Regions from separate parts of the Bacillus sp. JJ1122 genome, predicted to be linked through region 1. Evidence: predicted binding sites of a transcription regulator. Region 1 holds the regulator's gene; each other region holds the start of a gene.
The links. The regulator Rex, encoded in region 1, represses fermentation and respiration genes when NADH is low (regulators of the CRP and FNR family bind a similar motif). The targets are predictions, from matches to a motif close to TTGTGAAATATTTCACAA.
Positions count from the first base shown of each region.

Region 2: V7201_RS13740 (AtpZ/AtpI family protein) is a predicted target of Rex. The motif match lies at 2,234-2,251, and genes of this name have one in related genera.
Region 3: qoxA (cytochrome aa3 quinol oxidase subunit II) is a predicted target of Rex. The motif match lies at 3,966-3,983, and genes of this name have one in related genera.

Region 1 covers NZ_JBALQL010000028.1:16,194-22,814, forward strand. Annotated here, with positions in the region: gene groES (co-chaperone GroES) at 1-103, opposite strand, end outside; gene V7201_RS16950 (CPBP family intramembrane glutamic endopeptidase) at 538-1,269, shown strand; gene V7201_RS16955 (YdiK family protein) at 1,273-1,473, shown strand; gene V7201_RS16960 (redox-sensing transcriptional repressor Rex) at 1,505-2,161, opposite strand; gene moaC (cyclic pyranopterin monophosphate synthase MoaC) at 2,189-2,683, opposite strand; gene V7201_RS16970 (ABC-F family ATP-binding cassette domain-containing protein) at 2,853-4,781, shown strand; gene tsaD (tRNA (adenosine(37)-N6)-threonylcarbamoyltransferase complex transferase subunit TsaD) at 5,334-6,365, opposite strand; gene rimI (ribosomal protein S18-alanine N-acetyltransferase) at 6,365-6,621, opposite strand, start outside.
Region 2 covers NZ_JBALQL010000023.1:120,724-127,344, reverse strand. Annotated here, with positions in the region: gene atpF (F0F1 ATP synthase subunit B) at 1-272, opposite strand, end outside; gene atpE (F0F1 ATP synthase subunit C) at 449-661, opposite strand; gene atpB (F0F1 ATP synthase subunit A) at 736-1,449, opposite strand; gene V7201_RS13745 (ATP synthase subunit I) at 1,473-1,847, opposite strand; gene V7201_RS13740 (AtpZ/AtpI family protein) at 1,854-2,075, opposite strand; gene V7201_RS13735 (S8 family serine peptidase) at 2,335-4,644, opposite strand; gene wecB (non-hydrolyzing UDP-N-acetylglucosamine 2-epimerase) at 4,942-6,063, opposite strand; gene upp (uracil phosphoribosyltransferase) at 6,097-6,621, opposite strand, start outside.
Region 3 covers NZ_JBALQL010000045.1:19,630-26,250, forward strand. Annotated here, with positions in the region: gene qoxD (cytochrome aa3 quinol oxidase subunit IV) at 48-347, opposite strand; gene qoxC (cytochrome aa3 quinol oxidase subunit III) at 348-953, opposite strand; gene qoxB (cytochrome aa3 quinol oxidase subunit I) at 943-2,919, opposite strand; gene qoxA (cytochrome aa3 quinol oxidase subunit II) at 2,909-3,934, opposite strand; gene V7201_RS21680 (hypothetical protein) at 5,400-5,627, shown strand; gene adhE (bifunctional acetaldehyde-CoA/alcohol dehydrogenase) at 5,771-6,621, shown strand, end outside.

The DNA of each region.
Region 1 (6,621 bases):
GAGGTTTTTCTTTCGCTGTGTCGGGTAAAACGATACCGCTTGCAGTTTTTTCTTCAGACTCAACAAGCTCAATAATAATGCGATCACCTAATGGCTTGATCAAGTGAATCAACCTCCTCAAATATATGTAGATTAGTTTTTTATTAGCACTCTCCTCAATCGAGTGCTAACACAATTTCTATATTAATGAATCTCTATTTTTTTTGCAAGCATGAAGTCCAATTTTTTTTATAAATTTTATATAAGGTTCCATGCCAGAAATCCAGTGACAGCAAGGACTATATTTCGTTCCCTTTCTCCAATGTCCGACAGCAGATTTCTTCAAATTTTATTATTAAGCTTGTTTAAAAAAGACCACCTTAAAGAGTATGCGGCCCCCGCGGAAATTTAACCAATTATTTTAAGCAGCATCCTGCGATTTGAACTTTCAAGCTGCTTACTAGTAAAATGGAGAGATAACATTGCGGAACTTTTATCATATTAAAACGTATATAAAGTCATTACGTTTTTGAAAAGGCCTAAAAGGAGTTTTTCATATTGAAAAAAGAATACTGGTACATTATCATCGCCTATATCGTCATGCAGCTTTCAAGCCTGGTCGGCATTCCGCTCGTAGCCTTTATAGGTAAGGGTATGGGCAAAAGCCTTAAGGAAATGGAAACCCTATCGATTCCTTTCTGGCTTGTCATCAGTTTTACCCTTACATTGATCATCGTGCTGCTTATTTTACGGAAAGAATCCAAGATGCAGGCAGATTTGCGCGGAATGGCATCGCCAGCAAGCTCGGCTGCCTGGGCCGTTGCAGGGGTATTCCTGGCATTATTGGCTCAATCCTTTGCAGCCAACATTGAAAGGCTGCTCGGAATCGAAATGGGCTCTGAAAATACTCAGGAGATCATCAACCTCATTGAGAGCTTCCCTGTTGTGATTCTTGTCAGCTCGATCATCGGGCCGATTTTGGAAGAAATCGTCTTCCGTAAAATTATCTTCGGAAGCCTTCATAAGAAAATGAACTTCTTTTTTGCCGCATTGATCAGTTCAGTGATTTTTGCGCTTGCTCATATGGAGCCCGAGCATGTCATCCTTTATTCGGCCATGGGCTTTACCTTTGCATTCCTTTATGTAAAAACTAAGCGCATCATCGTTCCAATCATCGCCCATGTCACAATGAATACGTTCGTTGTCCTGCTTCAATCCGTATTCAGGGAAGATATCGAGAGAATGATAAGAGAAGCAGAAAAAATTCAAAGCTTTATTGGGGGACTTTAAGTTATGAAGCAATCGCCTTTATTTTCAGGCATTGTCTACATCTTGCTAGGCAGCTTGTTCACCTACTTCGCCATCCAGAATGTCAGCGAAACCGGATGGGGATTTTTCACTTATCTCCTCGTTATGCTCGCGACCTTCGACTTCGGTTCCGGCATCCGGATGATCCTGCTCCATCTCAAACTTAAACAAATCCAGAAAAAATAGCCTCTTCATCCCGAAGAGGCTATTTTTCATATCATTCTTCTGTGTCTGTATTGGTCGGATAATGCTTTAGGAAATAAATTAATGATTGCAGTTCTACAGACAGGTCAATATGGTGAATCCTGATGGAGTCCGGTACATTCAATCGTGCAGGCGTAAAATTCAGGATTCCCTTGATATTCGCCTGGACTAATCGGTCGGTAATAGGCTGGGCTACCGCAGACGGCACGGTAAGGATGGCCACCTGTATGCCTTCCTCGACAACTTTTTTGTCCAGCTCATCCATGTGATAGACAGGCACGTCACCCATAACGGTGCCTACTTTTGCCTCATCCACATCAAAAGCTATTTCGATTTTCGTATTATTATTTTTTGAGAAATTATAATTTAAAAATGCTGTTCCAAGATTTCCGACCCCGATCAGTGCTACTTTGGTCAGCTCGTCCTGATCAAGTGTCTTTCGGAAAAATGTCAGGAGATAATTCACATTGTAGCCGTACCCCTTTTTACCTAAGGCTCCAAAATAAGAAAAATCCCTTCTGATTGTCGCTGAATCCACTTTTACCGCTTCACTTAACTCTGCAGATGAAACCCTTTGTTTACCTGAAGAATGTAAGTTCAATAAGAAACGGTAATAAAGCGGCAAGCGTTTTGCGGTTGCCTGCGGAATTTTCATAGGTTCGTTCATCATTCTCCATCCTCCACCCAATCAAAATTTCTATTTAAGCTTCTCTTCTCTCTTAAAATCGCCATTTTTCCCGCCGGTTTTTTCGACTAAATACGTCTTGCCGATCACCATGCCTTTGTCAACGGCCTTGCACATATCATAAACAGTCAGCGCACATGCTGAAGCTGCTGTTAACGCTTCCATTTCCACCCCTGTATTCCCTTTTGTTTTAACAGATGCGGTGATATTTAAAATATAGTCATTTCCATTTTGCTCCCAATCGAAGCTAAGGTCAATGCCTGTTAATGGAAGTGGATGGCACATTGGAATGATTTCCGACGTTTTCTTGGCCGCCATGATGCCCGCTACCTGTGCAACTGCCAGTACATCCCCCTTTTTCATCTTATTTTCTGTGATTCTTATATATATATCTTCATTCACAATTATGCTTGAATGGGCGATTGCCGTGCGGACCGTCACATGTTTATCACTGACATCCACCATTTTTGCTCTGCCTTCTTCGTTAAAATGCGTAAATTCTGCCATGTTCATGCTCCCTTCAAACAAATGATACACTATTTTCACAAAGTTGTGTGTGAACTTTGTTGCTGAGTTCACAAATTCCTTGTCATTCCTTGTCTTTGGTGGGTCTCATATATTGCCGAGCGTATGTGAATGGGTTACACTATCTCTAAGGCAATAGAGGTGAATAATAATGATACTATTACAAGTTAATCAGCTGACAAAATATTTCGCTGCTGATCTTATTTTATCGAATATAAAGTTTGAAATACAAACCCATGACCGTGTTGCCTTAGTCGGCCGCAACGGAGCGGGTAAATCGACTCTGCTGAAGATTATCGCCGGGCACGAGGCGCATGACAGCGGCGAAATCATCCGTCCTAAAGGGACGACAATCGGGTACCTGGCACAGAATACTGGTCTCGAATCCGAAAAAAGCATCTGGGAAGAAATGCTTGGCGTTTTTAACCATCTGCATTCCATGGAAAAAGATCTGCGCCGGCTTGAGGAAAAAATGTCAGACCCTGACATACTGACAAACCAGACTGAATATGACAGAGTTCTCAAGGAATATGATCTTTTGCAGGTCCAGTTCAAGGAGCAAGGCGGTTATCAATATGAAGCCGACATCCGCTCCGTGCTCCATGGCCTGAACTTCCATTCCTTTGATTATTCTACAAAAATATCCACATTAAGCGGAGGCCAAAAAACAAGGCTTGCTCTAGCTAAGCTCCTTTTGACCCGCCCGGATATTTTAATTCTGGATGAACCGACAAACCACCTTGATATCGACACTCTTTCTTGGCTTGAAAAATACCTTCAGGGTTATGATGGCGCAATCCTGATTGTTTCCCATGACCGTTACTTCCTTGATAAAGTCGTTAATCAGGTATATGAAATTTCCCGCCATCAGCTGGCAAAATTTCCGGGGAACTACAGCTCTTACTTAAACCAAAAAGCTGAAAACTACGAACGGGATATGAAGCTTTTTGAAAAGCAGCAGGATGAGATTTCAAAGCTCCAGGACTTCATCCAGCGAAACCTTGCTCGTGCTTCCACTACTAAAAGAGCTCAAAGCCGCAGGAAACAGCTAGAAAAGATTGACCGGATGGACAAGCCGCTTGGCGATGAAAAATCCGCCACCTTCAGTTTTCAGATTGAACGCCAAAGCGGAAACGATGTCCTTAAGGCTGATTCACTCGCTGTAGGATATAGTAATGACGTCGTTTCGGAAAATATCTCCTTCAATCTATCTCGCGGCGATAGCACTGCCTTAGTTGGACCAAACGGTGTCGGCAAATCAACCTTGCTAAAGACAATCGTTGAAAAGCTCCCTTCGATCGCCGGAAGCGTCCACTATGGTTCAAACGTATCGATCGGTTATTATGACCAGGAACAAGCTGAGCTAAGTTCAAATAAAAAGGTACTAAACGAGCTTTGGGACGAATATCCACTTAAGCCGGAAAAAGAAATTCGCACGGTTCTCGGCAATTTCCTCTTCTCAGGCGACGATGTATCAAAAATCGTTTCAACGCTCAGCGGCGGTGAAAAAGCACGTCTGGCACTCGCCAAGATGATGATGCAAAAATCCAACTTCCTGATTCTGGATGAGCCAACGAACCACTTGGATTTGGACAGCAAGGAAGTGCTAGAGAATGCACTGATCGATTACCCGGGCACAATCCTTTTCGTTTCCCACGACCGTTATTTTATAAACAGGATCGCCACAAAGGTCATTGAGCTCGACCGCACTGGCGCTACCGAGTTCCTGGGTGATTATGATTATTACATCGAGAAAAAGCTCGAACAGGAAGAGCTGAAAGCACTCGCAGAACAGTCAGCAAAAGCTTCAAGCAGCGCTGTAGATTCTTCTAAACAAGACAAAAGCTCCTATCAGCAGGATAAAGAATCAAAGAAGCTGGAACGCCAGCGCAAACGGCGCATGGAGGAAGTGGAAGCAGCGATCGAGCAGTTGGAGCTTGAAGTAGCTGAATACGAAGAACTCTTATGTGATCCTGATGTCTTCCAGGATCACGAAAAAGCAGCCGATATTAACAGCAAAATTGAATCGGCCAAAGAGAAGATCGATTTATTGATGGAAGAATGGACAGAGTTGGCTTAAGAGAGTACAAATAGAAGAGTATGTGCCGGGCGGCGAGATGTCGCCCGGTTTTTATTTGCATATAATAGTTCTATTCTCTGTCACTGGAAAGATCCTTTTGCGTTCGTCAATATATCGGGTATTTCGCCAATATATATAAATTTTCGTCTAATATATTGGATTTCCGCTAATATATTGGGTTTTCCGCCATTATAACCTCCACTATCGCCAATAAATGAGATTACTTTGTCCAAGATTTGTTAATATCAGATGCTCAACTATTTTATTCAACAATTAGCATTAGAGGTTTTGAGGGAGCACGATTGATTTACTAGATTTTTAATAAAAAAACCTTGTCATTTAATAAAAAATCTATATTAATCCACAAAAAAAGTCCCAGATGAATTCCGGGACTTTTTGTTCACAAAGTTATTCACATAAGAAAGATTGATTTATGGCTTATCCAGAGACTTTTCCACATTATCCACAAAATAAGCGTAATTTATCCACATTATACACAGAAACACACAAAATCCAACAAGATATCCACAAGAAAATCAGAAAATTTATTTTTTACTTCCGACTATCGTTGTGGATAGTTATCTCTAAACCTGGATTTCCGTTCAAAGTTAAACCCGCACGCTCACCTTTTTCAAAAAATACACTACCAGCAGCGGCAATCATCGCTGCATTGTCTGTACACAATGACAATGGCGGAATGACAATTTCCACATCAAGTTCAGCAAATGCCTTGGACAGAGCCTCTCTAAGTCCCTTGTTTGCTGCAACCCCGCCAGCAAGCAGTACTTGTTTAACTCCATACTGATTCACAGCTTTAAGAGTTTTAGTCACAAGCACATCAATGACACTTTCCTGGAAGCTTGCTGCTAGCTCAGCAGGGACAATTTCAACTCCACGCTGCTGGGCGTTGTGCACAACATTGATGACGGCAGATTTCAAGCCGCTGAAGCTGAAATCATACGACCCTTCTTCCAGCCAGGCACGCGGCAAATCAATCGTAGCCTGTCCTTCCTGTGCCAGCCTGTCGATATGCGGTCCTCCCGGATATGGAAGATTCAATGTCCGTGCGACCTTGTCATAAGCTTCACCTGCTGCGTCATCACGAGTCTCGCCAATAACCTCGAAATGGCCATGCTCTTTCATGTACACCAGCTCGGTATGCCCGCCAGATACGACAAGAGAAATCAAGGGAAACTTCATCTCCGTTACAAGACGGTTCGCATAGATATGACCGGCAATATGATGCACTCCTACCAACGGGATATCATTTGCGAACGCCAAAGCTTTCGCAGCATTGACTCCGATTAACAATGCCCCCACGAGTCCAGGTCCTTCTGTCACCGCAATGGCATCCAAATCCTTTATGTCAATGTTAGCCTGAGCTAAGGCTTCTTCCAATACAATCGTTATCTGCTCAACGTGATGGCGCGAAGCAATCTCCGGAACGACCCCACCGAATCTCTTATGACTCTCAATTTGTGAAGCCACCACATTCGAGAGGATTTCCCGGCCATTTTTCACTATAGAAACAGCAGTTTCATCACAGCTCGTTTCAATTCCCATTATTAATAGATCTTTTTCCATTATAAATTCACCCACATTACTAAAGCATCTTCCATATTGTCTGTATAATATTGCTTTCTTAAAGCACCTTCTTCAAATCCAAACTTACGGTATAAATTCTGTGCTCTTTCATTGCTCACCCTGACCTCTAAAGTGATCCTTACAGCTCCTGATTCGCGCGCAGTCTCTATGATCCTGCCCATTAGCGACTCACCAAGCTTCATTCCACGGTAGTCCGGTAAAAGTGCTATGTTTGTGATATGTGCTTCATCTACGA
Region 2 (6,621 bases), on a different contig from region 1:
AATTCTTGAGCCTCATTACGAGATTGCTTTAATAGTTCACGTTGTTCTGCTAGAAGCTTGCTTGTTTCTTGACGAGCTTGTTCAGCAGCATTAATTTCGCCTGCGATATGCTCTTCACGCTGTTTCATGATGCCCATTAACGGACCCCAAGCGTACTTTTTAAGCAATGCTAGCAAAATAAGAAACATAATTAGCTGGAATACGATGTCTCCACCGTTAATACCTTCGTGTGCTGTTTCAGCAGCACCGAGTACAAATTGGCTTGTTAACACCCTCGATTCACTCCCTTCAAGAGTCTTTCCCTTTTTTGATTGAGCGAAAGGAACCTTTGCTTCAATATAAAAGGATGAAATAGATCGATTTGATTATTTTTCAATCATTATGGGTACATAAGAATGGCGAAGCATCAAATAGAATCGTCTTCGCCATTTGAATAATTTACGTAAGATTAACGGCCTAAAACCATGAATGCAATAACTACACCGATGATTGGCAATGCTTCTACTAACGCAACCCCGATGAACATTGTAGTTTGAAGTAAACCACGTGCTTCTGGCTGACGAGCGATACCTTCAACTGTACGACCTACGATAAGTCCGTTACCGATACCAGCGCCTACTGCTGCTAGACCGATTGCGATTGCTGCTGCGATAAGATTCATTATTTTGTTTCCTCCTTAAATTGTATAGAAAAATTTTTTTGAAAAAAATTGTTGTTCATATGAACAGAGTTATTTTAATGGTCGTGACCCACTTTATGGGACAGATAAACCATTGTTAACATGGTGAAAATATAGGCTTGGATCGTACCAACAAAGATGGAGAATCCTTGCCAAACCAGTGTTAATGGAATCGCTGCGATAGTACCAACAATCCCGGATGCAGCCAAACCGCCTGCAAGTAAAGATAGTAGTAATTCACCAGCATAAATGTTACCGTAGAGACGCAAACCAAGTGTTAGCGTGTTTGCAAACTCTTCAATAATCTTAAGTGGGAACAAGAATTTCATCGGACTGAAAAAGCCCTTTGCATATTCTCTTCCGCCCTTTAACCTGATTCCATAATAATGGGAAAGTGCAACCACCATTACGGCTAAAGTTAAAGTAATGATTGGGTCCGCAGTTGGTGATTTCCACCATAATGTTTCGTCAATCACGATTGCAAATGGCAGACCAAGCATATTGGACACGAAAATGTACATTAACAGAGTCAGTCCAAGTATGTGGAATCTTCCACCATCCTTCCAATCCATCGTGCTGTTGATGATGCCCTTGACGAAATCCATAACCCATTCAAAGAAGTTCTGCATTCCAGTAGGCTTCATTGCAATACGACGTGTAGAAAGAACAGCAATCAGAAAAACAATAACACTTGCTATTGTAATCATTAAGACATTAGCTAAGTTAAAAGTAAGTCCCAAAAAATGAACTAATGGAGCTTCATGATGCAACAGTATTCACCTCTCTTCCCCCGCTATTTATGTTGTAGAAAACTTTGAATAAAATAATCTATGATAATAACAACATAGGTTGTCATTAGTCCCACTACCACACTTGCCATATGAAATTGATCTTCATATTCCAATGCAATCATTGCTGCGATTGCGGCTGTAGCCAATCGAGAGACAGAGCCGAGCGAACGGACCTTTTTCCCTTGAGACACAGCCTTATCAAAGCTTTGCGCTCTTCTTGCCAAAAGCAATAAGATCATGAAACTGAATGCAGTTCCAAGAGCTAGTCCTGCAAAGATTGATTTGTAGGAGGTAAATCCCCAGCCAAGAACATAAACAGCTAAAAGTACGTACATATACCGACGTTGCCGATGAAACATTTGGTTTATTTCTGACATTAAAGATTAGTCTCCTGAAAAAAAGTGTTGGATCAAACGGAGCATGGCGTACACGCCAGCAGCCAATCCCATGAGCAGACCGAGAATGAGAAAAAGTGGTTCGGTTCCTACTTTGTGATCGAGCCATCTTCCTGAGAAAATGCCAATCAGTATAGATCCGACTAATTGAGAAAGGATCGCGGACGTTAGAGCCATTGCTTGCAATGGATTACGCTTATTTTGACGCATTCAATCACATCCTCGTTTTAGGGATTGAACAGTCCGAATGTCTATGTAAGGATTTATTCTAGCAAAACATTTAAAAATATTGTCGAAATATTTTTGAAAACCCTATCATTTACACCTAGATAAGCATACAATAGGCTCCAATCAAAGTCAATCCATTGGAGTGAAAAAATTCACAAAGTTTTCACGTGCATTTTATACCCTTTACCCTATCTAAAAATAGCAATTCGAATAGTTTTCCAAAATAAAGCCGGCAAGGATTTTAATTCCTTCCGGCTTTGTTTTCATTTTGATTCTTCTTGACTGAGATAACGGTTTCAATCGTGCTTTCCTGTCCTGCCTTTTTAGCAAAAACCTTGGCCAAGTATACTCCTTCTTCCGGAAGGTCTTCAAAACGAATTTCTTTTTCCCTCATCCCTTTTTTGATTTTCCTTCCCCAATCAAGGAACCCTATGAAGCGATACTGATCCGGATCAAAAAGCGCGATACCGAACTCTTCAGCTCCTCCAGGCAAATAGACTTCATATCTATAGGCACCAGCATTGTCAGCAGGTGCGAAGTCAAAACCCATGACTCTTGGATAATCCGGTTCCTCAAGGACATACAAATAAGGAATTCTGATTTTATTTTTTCCATCATCAAGAATAAGGCTGCCGTCATGAATTTTCTGTTTTAGCAACTCCGGACTGGCAATCATGGCGATTTCGACTATCTTCGTTTCATTTGGCTCAACGGAAAAGGAAAAAGGCATCTCCCACTCAATCCCCGTTTCCAATTTCGGCATCGAAAAAGAATAGTGCTTCTGGTAAGTGCTTGTATTCTTGACTTCAAGCCTTGCACTGTGCCGGTGCATATCATCTGCCAGCTGGAACTTTCCGAATTGCAGCGATCCCGGCTTGACGAGGGTTTCGGTTTTGATCGCCGCTTCTGTCTGGATACGGCCGGCTCCTTGTTCATATGTTCGATATATTTTCCCATCCCGATTCACAATCTGCTTGGCCGTGTTCATGATTGCCGCCTTGATTTCGTATGGTCCCCATTCCGGGTGCGCCTGTTTGATCAAAGCAGCTGCACCCGCGACATGCGGTGCCGCCATGCTTGTGCCCTGCAGGGATAAATACCCCCCTGGAATGGTACTGTTTATGGCTACTCCGGGAGCAACAATATCCGGCTTGATTTCCCAAGTGGACGTAACCGGTCCCCGCGAGCTGAAGTCTGCAAGAATATCTCTTTCTTCTATTAATTCTATCCTCAGTAGAGCCTGGCCTTTTGCAAGCTGTTTTTTCAGGGATTCTCCTTCTTGTTTGCTGATTGCTGCTACTGGGATTGGCAGACTTTCCTCAAGGTTCCCAAAGAACGTTCCTTTTGAATTGTTGTAAATAATGACTCCGGCAGCTCCTGCGTTGAGGGCATTCTTCGCTTTTTCTGTAAAAGTAAGCTGGCCCCGTTCAACGATCACTAGCTTGTCTTTCACATCTTTCATCTCATTTTTTCTGCCAATGCCAGCAAATACGAGTTTCTCACTTTGAGTGTTATTCCATTGTTCCGACCCCTGCAAAGGCTCAAGCCGAATTTTCTCAGCTGAAACAGACCCCGTAGCATACGGAACTTTCATAGGCGGTGTTGAGGCTCCAACACTTATGGCTTTGGAAGCTGTTCCAGGTGATCCTACCGTCCATCGGTTCGGGCCTGAGTTTCCAGAAGAAGTAACTGCTGTAATCCCGCTATCTACAGCTTTATTGAGCGCAAGGCTGATGGGCAGGTCGGGGCCATTCACATCATTGCCAAGAGAAAGATTGAGAATGTCTACCTTATCTGCAATCGCCTTGTCGATTGCAGCGATGACTTGTTCAGTTGTACCGCTCCCTCCAGGTCCCAGCGCTCTATAGGCAATAATTTTAGCTTCCGGTGCCATCCCTCTCATTCTTCCATTCGCTGCGATAATCCCAGCTACATGGGTACCGTGCAGTGTGCTTTTCATCCCAACGCCTTTCGTTTCCATCGGATCCTCATCACCATCTACCAGGTCATGACCCCCGGCATAATTCCTTCTAAGGTCGGGATGATCATAATCGATCCCAGTATCAATCACGCCTATTGTTACACCCCTGCCCGTCAGCCGCTCCCCATTCTTATCCAAAATGCCGCGGACAGCTTCTGAACCAATCAATTCAAAATTATTTGTAAAACTTTCACTTGAACGGTACGGTTCTGGATGATGATTTGGGTTTATCTCTATTTTTTTGATATCTGATATCGAGGTGCTTTTCTGGAAACCAATCGACAAATACGGAGCATTCTCAACCTGATAGGTGCTTACTTCAGATACTAGCTGTATTTCATTCCCACCTTCTAGCAATTTTAGCTCTGAAATAGGACCTTGCACTGAATATCCGCTAATCGCATGCTTAAAAATGCGGCGAAGCTTTATATTTTTGAACTTATGCAGCTGACCGCTGATTTCTTTTTCAGTCAATGGATGCTTTGTCAGGACAATCGCTACTTTTTCCGTGGAAGGATTTTCTGCTGGAATTGGCGGATGCACAAGCTTAACTGGTTTGAAGCCAGCCATTAGGACGATGGCCAGTAAAACGAATAGAATACTCCACTTTTTCAAGCTGTTTGCCCTCCCTTTTTTTAATAGATTTTGTTTTAGGGAGGTTTTGTATGCAGGTGGAGATGAATTCTGCTTCTATTTTACTGTCATGTAGGATTACCTCGCGAAATTATCCTGCTTTCATTCGAATGGTTATATCAAGCCTTAAAAAGACGGATAACCTATATTATTACGTGTTCTAGCAGGATTCTAAGTTAGCTATACACATTAAAAAAGCACCTCTTATAAAAGAGGTGCTCATCATCGATTTTCTTATTGATACTGACCAGGACGCTTGTCAGTTTGTTTGAAATAGTAACGGATTGCTTCGCAAATACGTTCTGATGCACGGCCGTCACCATATGGATTAGAGGCCTTTGCCATTTTTTCATAAGCTGCGCTGTCTGTCAGAAGTTCGGTAGCCATGTCATAGATTGGCTGCTCTTCGTTTCCAGCAAGCTTTAGTGTACCTGCCTCGATCCCTTCAGGACGCTCAGTCGTATCACGCAATACAAGAACCGGAACACCTAGAGAAGGTGCTTCCTCTTGCACTCCGCCTGAGTCAGTAAGGATCAAGTGTGCGCGGGATGCGAAGTTATGGAAATCGATAACATCCAGCGGTTCAATCAGATGGATGCGAGGGTCATTTCCAAGCACTTCATCAGCAAGCTCGCGGACAACCGGATTCAAGTGAACAGGATAGACAACCTGTACATCAGGCTGCTCATCAACAATCCTCTTGATTGCACGGAACATATTGCGCATCGGCTCACCAAGGTTTTCACGGCGGTGGGCAGTCATTAAGATCAAGCGGTCATTGCCTAGCTTATCAAGCACTTCATGCTGATACGTTTCTTTAACCGTTGTTTTCAGCGCATCGATCGCTGTATTTCCGGTAATAAAGATGTTTTCTTCTTGCTTGTTTTCCTGCAGAAGATTAGCTGCAGATTTTGTTGTAGGCGCAAAATGAAGATCTGCCATAACGCCTGTCAGCTGGCGGTTCATTTCTTCAGGGAACGGAGAGTACTTATTCCACGTTCTCAAACCTGCTTCAACATGGCCGACAACAATTTGATTGTAGTACGCAGCAAGGCTGGCAACAAATGTCGTTGTCGTATCGCCATGCACAAGGACGATATCAGGCTTAACTTCTTTCATTACTTTATCTAAGCCTTCAAGACCTCTTGTTGTTACATCAATCAGTGTCTGGCGATCCTTCATGATGTTCAGGTCATGGTCCGGCTTGATATTGAAAATATCAAGAACCTGGTCCAGCATTTGGCGGTGCTGGGCAGTAACTGTTACGATCGATTCAAAATGCTCCGGGTGCTTCTGCAATTCAAGGACAAGCGGCGCCATCTTGATCGCTTCAGGGCGAGTCCCAAATATCGTCATGACTTTAATCGGCTGATTCAAATCAAACACTCCTTATTTAGTTCCAAATAAACGGTCGCCTGCGTCGCCCAGTCCTGGAACAATATATCCGTGGTCATTTAGCTTTTCATCTAGTGCAGCAATATAGATGTCTACATCTGGATGTGCTTCTTTCACTGCATCTACCCCTTCAGGAGCCGCAATCAAACACATAAACTTGATGTGCTTCGCGCCACGCTTTTTAAGAGAGTTGATCGCTTCAATCGCAGAACCGCCTGTAGCTAGCATTGGGTCAACGACGATAAAATCGCGCTCCTCGACATCAGAAGGAAGCTTGACATAGTATTCAACCGGCATCAATGTTTGCGGATCACGGTAAAGACCAATATGACCAACCTTTGCAGCCGGGATCAATTTCAGGATACCGTCAACCATGCCAATTCCAGCACGTAAGATTGGGATGATTCCAAGCTTTTTACCAGAAAGAACTTTCGATTTCGTCTTGTTGACTGGTGTTTCAATTTCAATTTCTTCAAGCGGCATGTCACGAGTGATTTCGAACGCCATAAGCGTTGCGAC
Region 3 (6,621 bases), on a different contig from region 1:
CAAAAAAAACAGGCGCTCCACTTGGAACGCCTGTTTTCCATTTATTTTTAATGTGAATGCCCGGAATACATGACCCAGATAGATCCTGCTACAATGACGACAGCGATGAACGCGGAGTAGAGGATGTTAATATTGTTCGTTACCTTGTCTTCGCCTTCATTGATATGCATGAACATAAATAGCTGGATGCCGGCCTGGACAACAGCAAGTGAGCCGATGATCCACATGACCGCTTTCATGGATAATGATGTCTGCAGGGCAACCCATGCTGCACCTAATGTTAAAATCAGTGACATGAAGAATCCAAGGACATGGCTGATTGGGAAACCTTTTGAGTGATTATCCATTTACATCACCAACCCTCTTAAATATACAAACGTGAAGATGAAAATCCAAACTACATCAAGGAAGTGCCAGTAAAGACCGAAAATGAAAGTCTTACGGGCAGTGATTGGCGTTAAACCGCGCTTCAGGATCTGGATGATCAACAAGGTAGCCCAGCCGATACCAATGGTGACGTGCAAGCCGTGCGTACCAAGCAGGACAAAGAAGCTTGAAAGGAACGCGCTCGTTTGCATTGTCGCACCTTCATGTACATAATGCATGAATTCTCGTACTTCCATGAACAAGAAGCCGCCGCCGAGCAGCAGTGTAAAAACTAGCCACATCAGCATACCTTTGATGTTGCTTCGGCGCATCTCATGGATTGAAATTCCCATAGTGAAACTGCTTGTTAACAATAGGAATGTCTGGATCATCACGTCTTTTACAACAAAGATATCCTGTTGTGTAGGTCCGCCGGCATGTCGGTGTCCAAGGACACCGTACACACCGAATAAAGTGGCAAAAAGTACGATTTCCGCTCCAAGGAAGATCCAGAAGCCAAGGATGTTCATCCTGTTTTGTTCAGTCTGGTATTCAAGCGGCAAAGCTGCATTGACTTTAGCTGACATGGTTCTTCACTCCTTTGCGTACATTTCTCCATTTGCCTTCTGTTTCAATGATTTCATCCTTGTGGACGTGGAAGCCTTCATCATAATCAAATGAACGGAAAGCAAGACCAGCAAAGATTCCAAGAGCAGCTACACCTGCAGCAATTGTCCATTCGAATACAAGCAGGAAGCCTGCGATTCCGAACACGGCACCCATGTAAATAGGGATCCATGTATTGCTTGGCAAGTGGATTTCTTCAATTTCATCTTCGCTCAATGGCTGGATTTCATTGTTCTTTTTCATATGCCAGAAAGCATCGATTTTTTTCACATCTGGAAGGGAAGCGAAATTGTAGTGCTGGACAGGAGTAGCAGTAGCCCACTCTAGAGTCCTCGCATCCCATGGATCATTTCCAATATTGCGGTCTGCATGACGCGCGCTCCAGTAGATGTTATAAACAAGAGCCGCAAAGCCAGCAGCAAGAATTACAGAACCGATTGCTGACACCAACATTAACGGTGCAAAACCCGTATCTGCTGAATAAGTGTAAGCACGGCGTACCGCACCGTCAAGGCCAAGGAAGAACATTGGCATGAATGTGACATTAAAGCCGATTACAAATAGCCAGAAATGCCATTTACCAATTTTTTCATTCAGCATATAGCCGAACATCTTCGGCCACCAGAAGTAAAGGCCAGCAAAAATAGGGAACACTACACCTGGTATTAATACATAGTGGAAGTGGGCCACTAGGAATAATGTGTTGTGATACTGATAGTCAGCTGCTGCCATGGCAAGCATGACACCAGTTACACCACCGATGACAAAGTTCGGTACAAATGCAAGTGACCAGAGCATCGCGGTGGTAAACTTGATTCGGCCTTTTCTCATTGTGAATAGCCAGTTAAATACTTTAACCCCAGTAGGGATGGCGATTGCCATTGTTGTAATCGAGAAGAATGAGTTTACACCAGCACTGTTGCCCATTGTAAAGAAGTGGTGAACCCATACAAGCATACTTAAAACCGAGATCATGATAATGGAAATGACCATTGATTTATAACCGTATAACGTTTTTCTAGAGAAAGTTGAAATGATGTCTGACAGCATACCGAATGCAGGCAGAACAACGATATAAACTTCTGGATGTCCCCAAAGCCAAAATAGGTTGGCCCAAAGCATATCCATACCGCCACCAGATATAGTGAAGAAATGGGTACCAAATGTGCGGTCAAATGTCATTAAAGCAAGAGCTACTGTAAAAATAGGGAAGCTCGCTACAATAATGATTGATGTGATGAAAGATGTCCAACTGAACATCGGCATCCTCATCAATGTCATGCCTTTTGTTCTCATTTTTAACACTGTGACAACGAAGTTAATACCAGTCATCAATGTACCAGCACCTGCAATTTGCAAGGCTACTGCGTAAAAGTTGTTCCCGATGCCAGGACTAAATTCCTTGCCTGCCAGAGGGAAGTAGGAAGTCCAGCCGGCATCCGGTGAACCACCAATGATGAACGAAATATTGAAGAGCGCCGCACCGGCTACTGTAAGCCAGAAGCTTAGGGCGTTCAACTGTGGAAAAGCAACGTCACGGGCACCGATTTGCAGCGGAACCACAAAGTTCATTAGTCCAATCAATAGTGGCATCGCAACGAAAAGAATCATGATGACACCGTGTGTGGTGAATACTTCATTATAGTGCTGCGCGTTCAAAAATGTATTTTCAGGAACGGCTGTCTGGCCTTTCATCATCAAGCCGTCAATACCACCGCGGAAAAACATGACCACACCGACCAGGATGTACATGATCCCGATTTTCTTGTGATCAACAGTGGTCAGCCAATTAGTCCAAAGCCAATTCCACTTTTTAAAATAGGTAAGTGCAGCTATGATCCCAACCATCGTCAGGGCAATTCCGATTTGTGAAGCAAAAATCAATGGATCGCCTGTTACAAAAAATTCATCCCATTTAATGCCCACTATGCTCACCCCCGTGCTCGTCAGTAGTTTCAGATTCTTTATGATTCATATTTTCATGATTTTCATGATTTGTTTGTTCATTCTTGCCGTTTTTGTTTTTGTAGTTATTTTCATCTTCAAAGATCTTACCTGGCCAGCCATGTCCTGGATAATACATTTCTGGATTTGTGTAATTCTTTGAATTATGGTCAGAATGGTCGACCCATTCTAAGTGAGTATTTGAGAATGTCTTGCGTCCAAAGTGAGAAGGCTCAAGCATTTTTTCATACTCTGGTAATGTCATCTTTGGAGCAGTTTCTTTTACTTCTTTAACCCATTTATCAAACTCTTCTTGTGTCTGAGACAAGACTTCAAACTCCATGCCAGCATATCCCTTACCATTGAAGTTCGTATTACGGCCAACATATGAGCCAGGGTTGTCAGCTACCAGATAAAGCTGTGTTTCAGCATGTGCCATCGTATATTTCTGGCCGCCAAGAGCAGGGACCCAGAAGCTTTGCATCGTTCCAGCTGAGGTCAGCTTGAAATCAACAGGACGGTCTTCAGGGATATTAACGTAGTTAACCGTTTCAATTCCTTGCTCAGGATAGCTGAAAATCCATTTCCAGTCAGCTGAAGTCACTTTAATGACAAGAGGTTCTTTGTCTTCATAGCCTTTTGGTACTTCATCTATTGCATATATCGTTTTTACCGTCGGAATGGTCAAAGCGACGATAATCAGGATCGGGATAACAGTCCATATGATTTCCAATACAGTGCTGCCATGTTCTTCTGGCGGCTCATATCCCATATTATCCTTGCGTTCTCGGTATTTCCATACAATGAACGCAAAGAGGCCGAATACGACAACCGTAACTAATAGCATCAATGCAATTGAAAAGTTTATTAAATCGAGAATTTGCCTTGCAATCGGTCCTTCTGGATTGAACACGACCATATTATTCTCACAGCCGCTCAATAACAGTACGACGATCATTGAGGTGAGTGAAAGCAATAGAAGTTTTGATTTCTTCATCACTGATTGCAGCTCCTTTCAGATAAAAACCTTGTTCATTATATCACATACTTTTGCTCATTCGTTCACAAAGATTTCGAAACTACCCCTGAATAAGCCGGTAAGTTGTGGCAAAAGGTGTGATAAAAATCACAGCAGTACTCTTATAACAATGATTCTAACATAGAAATTTGTACACCTTACTAGGTAATTGTGAACAAAATATGAAAACATAAAATGGTATTCCTGTGAAATGTTTGTGAAGTGGATAGACGCCAAAAACCCAAGGTTTCTCTTAAAGAAGCCTTGGGGTCAAGCGAGGGTTACTACTATTTTAAGATATCTTATTAGTTTCTATATATGTTTCCAGAGCTGGATGAATTTTTTGATAATGCTTATTTAGAAACATTTTAATCCTGCTCGATTTGGAACCAGCATCAGCATTCGTCACTAATATGATGTCGGATTTCGGACATCAATGGTTATTCCGACCAATAGATTATGGATTATTTAGAAGTGCGGCTGTGGAAGTAATAAAATAAGATTTATAGTCTTCCACTAATAAAAATCCTATATGTCTATTAAAATGACCATCAATATGTACATGAAATTGACGATCATTTTTTATTGATCAAACGTGAATCACAATAAAAATAGGCTTTAAAATGTGTTCCAATTTGTATATTGAAATGTAAGGTTACAGAGATTTCTGTTAGCTCATAAATTGGACTGCAAAATGCTGTGTTTTTTATTTGCAAAACCACGTTTTTCTTTGGCTCTGCCATGATTCAATGATGATTTCTTTATAGATATGAGAATGAATAAGCGGAGAATTTCCGGCTAATCTGTATAGAGGAAGCTTAAGTAGCGAAGATAAGCGGAGATATTCCGGTTAACTGCTCTAAATAAGCCGAAACCCAAAGGTTTGGATCATATAAGCGGAAAAACTCCGCTTATTCTTAAGGAAATATGGGTGTTTCCCAATTTAAACGGAATTTCTCCGGTTATTTTTCTAACACACACAGTTCAGTCTATAAAGTATTTTGACCATAATACGCATTAAACACCATTTGTAATATTCTGACATAACCTCTGCATTTATGCTGGACAAATATATAACAATATAAGCAGATTTTTAAATTTATTTTTATAAAAAGACAGGCATCCGAACCCGTTAATAATATGATCGGGTTTTAAATTATTTATCAGTACATATAAAATAAGAAGTATATAAGGAAAGTACATACTCAATTAATTTAAAATCAGGGAAATAATCATCCTTAATGTAATCCAGGACAATATTATATTAAAATATTAATTAAAATGAAAGCGCTTTACTTTTAAAGGTGCGATAAATTATACTTTATCGATAAAACATGTATTCAATTAAAATGTATAAAGTTCATAGTTTGTTCAATATTTCACAAACTATTATTCTAATCATATGATATCCTTTAATTAGAAAAGGAAAAAGGAGTGAGAGTAAATGATTTATTGCGAATTTAAGCCTTTCTCGACTGATACTGAAACTTATACGCAGGAGGTTTTTGAAGAATTAGCGGGTGATGAGTTTGAAGCGATGATGTTTATGGAAAATGATAACATACCCGCTTACATCTGGACAGTTAACTTTGTCATCATCGTGAAAAGGGGTTCAAGATACATCACGGATTTATCCTTTGAAAAAATTCCGAGAAATCCAGTTTGTGAGTAATATATTTTTTTGTAACTTATTGTGAAATACTTCACAATGAATCGGAAGATTAACAATCTTACCAACAACGGCTACATACAACACACCAACAAAACAAATCCCGCAAAAACCATGTAAAACAAAATTAATTGGAGGTTTTAAATATGGCGACAACAGAAAAAGTAATAAAAGAACAGCAGCCAGTAACTAAAATGGTCGATAGCCTGGTGGAAAAAGGGCTTAAGGCTCTAGGGGAAATGCGAGAGCTTAATCAGGATAGCATCGATAGCATCGTAAAGCAAATGGCGCTGGCAGGGCTGGATCAACATATGCAGCTTGCCAAAATGGCAGTTGAAGAAACAAAGCGTGGTGTATATGAAGATAAAATCATCAAGAATATGTTTGCAACTGAATATGTGTATCACAACATTAAGTACGATAAAACCGCGGGGATCATCGAGGAAAATGAACATGAGGGCATGATCACGATTGCTGAGCCTGTAGGGGTTATTGCTGGGGTTACACCGGTAACGAATCCAACCTCAACAACGATGTTCAAAGCACTGATTTCGATTAAAACAAGAAACCCGATCATCTTTGCCTTCCATCCATCTGCGCAAAAATGCAGCAGCGCGGCTGCGAGGATTTTAAGGGACGCCGCAGTTAAAGCAGGTGCTCCTGAAGATTGCATACAATGGATTGAAAAGCCATCCTTAGAAGCAACACAGGCTTTGATGAACCACCAGAAAATTTCACTTATTTTAGCAACGGGCGGTTCAGGCATGGTTAAATCAGCATACAGTTCAGGTAAGCCAGCTCTTGGAGTTGGACCTGGCAACGTACCTTGTTATATTGAAAAAACAGCTAATGTAAGGCGTGCAGTCAATGATTTGATTTTATCAAAGACATTCGATAATGGCATGATTTGCGCATCAGAACAGGCTGTGATCATCGATAAGGAAATTTACAATGATGTGAAAAAGGAAATGATTTCAAACAGATGCCATTTCCTCAA